2 regions of the Roseateles sp. genome follow, and region 2 is predicted to be linked to the other one. Evidence: predicted binding sites of a transcription regulator. Region 2 holds the regulator's gene; the other holds the start of a gene.
The links. Region 2 encodes LexA, which represses DNA repair genes until DNA is damaged. Its sites were predicted from a motif close to ACTGTATNNNNATACAGT; they were not measured.
Positions count from the first base shown of each region.

Region 1: a site for LexA is predicted at 1,406-1,423, ahead of recA (recombinase RecA). Genes of this name have one in related genera too.

Region 1 is NZ_OZ253537.1:1,054,674-1,057,875, forward strand. It holds gene ACQY39_RS04655 (sensor histidine kinase) at 1-472, opposite strand, end outside; gene ACQY39_RS04660 (response regulator transcription factor) at 503-1,180, opposite strand; gene recA (recombinase RecA) at 1,465-2,508, shown strand; gene ACQY39_RS04670 (regulatory protein RecX) at 2,625-3,202, shown strand, end outside.
Region 2 is NZ_OZ253537.1:3,829,579-3,832,780, forward strand. It holds gene ACQY39_RS16495 (MarR family winged helix-turn-helix transcriptional regulator) at 1-57, shown strand, start outside; gene ACQY39_RS16500 (organic hydroperoxide resistance protein) at 74-499, shown strand; gene ACQY39_RS16505 (asparaginase) at 521-1,453, opposite strand; gene lexA (transcriptional repressor LexA) at 1,597-2,352, shown strand; tRNA gene ACQY39_RS16515 (tRNA-Asp) at 2,749-2,825, opposite strand; tRNA gene ACQY39_RS16520 (tRNA-Glu) at 2,914-2,989, opposite strand; tRNA gene ACQY39_RS16525 (tRNA-Ala) at 3,047-3,122, opposite strand.

The DNA.
Region 1 (3,202 bases), 2.8 Mb from region 2:
GCATGGTCTGAGTGCTGCCCGCCATGCCTTCGGGCGCGACCCAGAGGTAGGCCACGCGCACGCGTTCGCTGCCCATGTCTTCGTCGCGGAAATGCAGCTCCCAGGGCACGATGACATCGTCCTCGGGCGGCACGGGCAGCTTGGCGTCGCCGTTGAGCAGCTCGCCACGCAGGCCCAGCACCTGGTAGTAGACCGTGTCGGTTTCGTCAGCGCGCAGCAGGGCGGCCGCTTCGGGCGCTAGGGCATAGCGCGAACGCGCACTGCGCCCCTCGGCCAGCGGTGCGGCCGAGGCCACTTGCAGGCCCAGGGTGCGGGCCATCTCGCCGAGCTCGCGGTCGTAAGGGCGGCTGGCAATGCCTTGCGCCACGAGCCAGGTCAGGGCCACGCTGATCGGCCAGATCAGCAGCAGCGGCGCGAGCATCCAATCCAGGATCTCGCCGAACAGCGAGCGTTGGCCGGTTTCAGCCGCCATGGCCGGGGCTCCAGTCGTGAGCGAGGGGCATCAAGCGCCGGGCTGGATCTTCTCCAGGCAGTAGCCCAGGCCGCGCACCGTGGCGATGCGGATTGGGCCTTGCTCGATCTTCTTGCGCAGGCGGTGGATGTAGACCTCGATGGCGTTGTTGCTAACCTCTTCGCCCCACTCACAGAGGCGTTCGACCAATTGGTCCTTGCTGACGAGTCGGCCGGCGCGTTGCAGCAGGACTTCCAGCAAGCTCAACTCGCGTGCCGACAATTCAATCATCTGCTCGTTGATATAGGCCACCCGCCCGGTCGCATCGAAGCTCAAAGGCCCATGCTTGATGACGCTGGACGCGGTGCCCAGGCCGCGCCGGGTCAGGGCGCGCACGCGGGCTTCCAGCTCTTGCAGAGAAAAAGGCTTGGCCATGTAGTCGTCGGCGCCTAGGTCCAGACCTTTGACGCGCTGCTCGACGCTGTCGGCCGCCGTCAGGATCAGCACTGGCATGGAGGAGCCGCGTGCGCGCAGCTTGCGGAGCACCTCCAGGCCATGCAGCCGCGGCAGGCCCAGGTCCAGGATCACCAGGTCGAATTCGTGCGAAGCGAGGGCCGCATCGGCCTCGGTGCCGCTGCCGACCTGATCCACCGCATAGCCGGAAGCGCGCAGGGAGCGCAACAAGGCATCGGCCAGGACTTGGTCATCTTCGGCAATCAGGATGCGCATGCGTCAGTCTCCATTACTCATGGCCAGGGAGGGCTCGGTCCCGCATTCTAGGGATGCGGGCCAAGGCTTCGGCGGATGGCAGTTCGCTGTGCGCGGTGAAATCAAGGACCATCCAAATTCTGACTTCAACATTTGCTGGCTCATCCAGTGAGCCAGCAGCAACCTAGGATTCAGCCATGACATTGCAAGAGCTGATACGGCTTGCCAAAGTTCAATCGTCAAACTACTGTACAAACATACAGATTGCGACATAATCCGCCCAGCCCTTTTCAGGAGAACGAATCATGGATGCCCCCGTCAAAGCCCTCAACACCGAAAAAGCCAAGGCTCTGCAAGCCGCTCTCAGCCAGATCGAGAAGCAGTTTGGCAAGGGCTCCATCATGCGCCTCGGCGAAGGCGAGGTGATTGAGGACATCCAGGTGGTTTCCACCGGTTCGCTGGGTTTGGACATTGCCCTGGGCGTTGGCGGCCTGCCGCGCGGCCGCGTGGTCGAGATCTATGGCCCGGAGTCTTCGGGCAAGACCACGCTGACCCTGCAGGTCATCGCCGAAATGCAGAAGCTGGCCGGCACCTGCGCCTTCATCGACGCCGAACATGCCCTGGACATCCAGTACGCACAGAAGCTGGGCGTGAATCTGCAGGAGCTGCTGATCAGCCAGCCCGACACCGGTGAGCAGGCCTTGGAGATCGTTGACGCGCTGGTGCGCTCCGGTTCCGTGGACCTGATCGTGATCGACTCGGTCGCTGCACTGACCCCCAAGGCTGAGTTGGAAGGCGAAATGGGCGACTCCCTGCCCGGCCTGCAAGCCCGCCTGATGAGCCAGGCCCTGCGCAAGCTGACCGCCACCATCAAGAAGACCAACTGCATGGTCATCTTCATCAACCAGATCCGTATGAAGATCGGCGTGATGTTCGGCAGCCCCGAAACCACCACCGGCGGCAATGCGCTCAAGTTCTACGCCTCGGTGCGCCTGGACATCCGCCGCATCGGCTCGATCAAGAAGGGCGATGACGTCATCGGCAGCGAAACCAAGGTCAAGGTCGTCAAGAACAAGGTCTCGCCGCCGTTCAAGACGGCCGAGTTCGACATCCTCTACGGTGAAGGCATCAGCCGCGAGGGCGAGATCATCGACATGGGTGTGGTCGCCAAGGTGGTCGAGAAGTCCGGCTCCTGGTATGCCTACCAGGGCGAAAAGATCGGCCAGGGCAAAGACAACGCGCGCGAATTTCTGCGCGAGAACCCCGATGTCAGCCGTGAGATCGAAAACCGCATCCGCGAGTCGCTCGGCGTCGCGCCGATGAACAAGGCCGGCGGCGCGGCTGAGTAAGAGGGCGCGGCAAGAGCCCGGTGCCATGCGCCGCTCGGGCTCTTGCACCACGGGCTCTCTATAGCCTGCTATTCCTTCTTGGTCGCCTGTACTTTCACGGCACTCCCTTCCTTTGCATGAAAGCCGGCAAGCCCCTTTCCCTCAAGGCTCGCGCGATTGCGCTACTGGCCCAGCGGGAGCACAGCAGGGCGGAGCTGCGGCGCAAGCTGCTGCGCATTGCGCGCGAGCAGCGCGCGGCCCAGCAGCGCCAGGCAGCCGCCGCAGCTGAGCCTGCTGCAGGCCTGGCTGCTTGGTTCGTGCCGGAGCCCTGCTCAGAAGCAGGTGTCGATGCGCTGGGTCAAGCCGAAAACCCCGACGAAGACCCCGACGATGGCGGCGATGCCGACGTCGGAGCCGAAGTCGATGCCCTGCTGCTGTTCCTGCAGGAGCGCGGCTATCTGAGCGAACAGCGCTTTGTTGACGCCCGCATTCACGCCCGTTCTGCCCGTTTCGGCAGCCAACGTATCAAGCTGGAGCTTGCCCAGCATGGCTTGCAGCTCAGCGGCGACCAGTTGGCCTTGCTCAAGGACAGCGAGATCGAGCGCGCTCGAGCCGTCTGGCAGCGCAAGTTCGGCGGGCAATGGCCCGAGGATGCCGCCACGCGGGCCAAGCACGCCCGATTTCTGATCGGCCGCGGCTTTGGCGGCGAGTCGGT
Region 2 (3,202 bases):
CACGAGCTGCGCCAGCAGCTGGCGGACGCCGACATTCCTCCCGCCACCTCTGTTTGATAGGAAGAACTGCATCATGTCCATCGAAAAAGTCCTCTACACCGCCCGCGCCACTTCGACCGGCGGCCGCCAAGGCACGTCCTCCAGCTCGGACGGCGCGCTGAGCGTGCAGCTCTCCACGCCCAAGGAACTGGGTGGCGCCGGCGGCCCGGGCACCAACCCCGAGCAGCTGTTTGCGGCCGGTTATTCAGCCTGCTTCATCGGCGCACTCAAGCATGTGGCCATGATGAAGAAGGTCGCCCTGCCGGCCGAAGTGTCCATCACAGCCGATGTCGGCATCGGCCCCATTCCCGCCGGTTTCGGCATCCAGGTGGCACTGAATATCTCGGTGCCCGGCGTGGACCGCAGCGTGGCCCAAGACCTGGTGGATGCTGCCCACCAGGTCTGCCCCTACTCGAACGCCACCCGCGGCAATATCGACGTCACCCTGACCCTGGCCTGAGTCCGAAGCTTGGGGCGCGGTTCAGCGCTGCGCTGGGTTTGAGAGCAAGTCCAGCAGCAGTGCGATCCGTGCCTTCACCGGGCTCAGCGCGCCCGCGCTGGGCAAGGCCTCGTTTGACGCCGTGACTGGCCCAGCATCACAGCGCGTGCTACGCAGCACGCGCACGCCTTGCGCCTGTGCCTCCCGCAGCGCAGCCTCAAGCGACTGAGAAAGACTGCCATTGCCGGTGCCGGCGACCACCAGCCCGTCCACACCATGCGCCAACAAGGCCCGAACCACCGAGCCATCCGCGCCGACGTGGTTGAACACCATCTGCACACGCGGCCAAGTCAGAGCTGACCGCCGCAAAAGAGCGAGATCAAACGCCGGACCTGCATCGCGCTGCGGTCGGGCCGCGAACCAGCGCACGACACCCTCTTCCACCACAGCCAAACGCGCCCCATCAGCGGACGCGAACGCATCCACGCGGTAGCTGTGGACCTTGCGAACTTGTTCGGCGGAGTAAATGCTGCCGGCAAACACCACAAAAACACCCGGCGCTGAACCCGCAGCAGCCAGCGTCACCGCATCAAGCAGGTTCTGAGGCCCATCGGTTTGCAAGGCCGTGGCCGGGCGCATCGCTGCCGTGATCACCACCGGCTTACCCGGCGCCAAGACGCGCTGCAGGAAATAGGCCGTCTCTTCCAGCGTGTCCGTGCCGTGGGTGATGACCAGACCTGCCACCTCGGGTCGCTCCAGGTGGAAAGCCACCCGTTCGGCCAACAGCTGCCAGGTGGTGAAATCCATGTCCTTGCTGTCCAGCTGCGCCACTTGCTCCGCCTCCAGACGGCGCTGAGCCAGCGGTGGAATAGCGGCGATCAACTGACCCACGCCGAGCTGGGCGGCCTGATAGCCGACATTGTCCGAGGCGTCGCTGGCCGTCCCGGCAATGGTGCCGCCGGTCCCGAGAATCACAACCAAGCCAGAATTCACTGCTGAAACTGGCTCATTCACTGCATTTGAGTCTGGCTTGCTTTGCAATTTTAGATTTCCTGGATGAAAATACAGTCACTGGATAAATATTCAGGCACTCAAGCTCCAAGCAGAGGATGACCACCGTGGAAGACAGCCCGAAACTCACCGCGCGCCAACAGCAGATCCTCGATCTGGTACGAGCCGCCATCGAACGCACCGGCGCTCCACCGACCCGCGCCGAGATCGCAGCCGAGCTCGGTTTTCGCTCCGCCAATGCAGCCGAGGAACACCTGCAAGCCCTGGCCCGCAAGGGCGCCATCGAACTGGTTGGCGGCACCTCGCGCGGCATCCGGCTGAAGTCTGACACATTGAGAGCGCTCAACTCCGCACGTGATGCCCGCGAGTCACAAGAAGCACGTGAGTTTCAGGCCGGATATGCGCGCGGCCGAGCCGCGACACGCAGCAGCGATCGCCAGCAACTCGACTTTCCGCTGGCCAGCTTAGCCCAGCTGAATCTCCCACTGATTGGGCGCGTGGCAGCCGGCCACCCCATCCTGGCACAGGAACACATCGAACAAAACTACGCCGTTGAGGCTAGCATGTTCGCCAAGAAGCCCGACTTCCTGCTCAAAGTGAAAGGCATGAGCATGAAAGACATCGGCATCATGGATGGCGACCTTTTGGCCGTGCAAAAAGCATCAGAGGCCAAGAACGGCCAGATCGTGGTGGCGCGGATCGGCGATGAAGTGACAGTCAAACGCTTCAAACGCAATCGCAGCGGCATCGAATTGCTGCCGGAAAACTCAGAGTTCGAACCCATTCAAGTGGCAGCGGATGACGAAAGTTTCGCCATCGAAGGTTTGGCTGTGGGTTTGATCCGCAATCAGATGTTCAGCTGAAACTCAGACTCGGGTGACGCGGCAAACTGAGAGCCTCCCGCTCGATTCAGCAGGACCGCGGGCGAAACTTTGAACCCGCGAAGGTCAGTTTGCATATGCAAAGAGCTCCCAGCGGGAGCTCTTTTTATTGGGCTCAACACGCTTGAGGCGACTTCAAAACAGGTTCAGTCAATTGGGCTGAGCGCTCGGACAGGGCGAAGTCACCTGAAGTTTCAACTCTGAAGTTACCCATCTAAACACAGGTGTGAAGTCATCTCCACCAATCACTTGCCTGTATTGGATATTGCACAGGTACGGAACTGATATCAAACAGCAAGTAGGCGAAACTATTGAGCGAGTATCGATCGGACAAGAAAAAACCCCACAAACTCTCGTTTGCGGGGTTTATCAGATTGTTGGCGGAGTGGACGGGACTCGAACCCGCGACCCCCGGCGTGACAGGCCGGTATTCTAACCAACTGAACTACCACTCCAGATGAGCCACAACATCGAAACCGATATTGCGCTACACCGAACAAGTTACGCAGCGCTGTTTCAAGCACTGCCAAGTCTTGTCAAACTTGGCGTCCCCTAGGGGATTCGAACCCCTGTAGTCACCGTGAAAGGGTGGTGTCCTAGGCCTCTAGACGAAGGGGACTAAACCTTCTTGCCTGATCACATCCTGAATCGCGCGCCACTTCCAAACAGCGTTTGGTGGTGGAGGTAAGCGGGATCGAACCGCTGACCTCTTGCATGCCATGCAAGCGCTCTCCCAGCTGAGCTATACCCCCAGATCCTTGCGAATCTCGGTTGCCGCGCCATTCAAGCGTATCAAACCTCAAAACAATCTTACAAATAACTGCGGCCAATT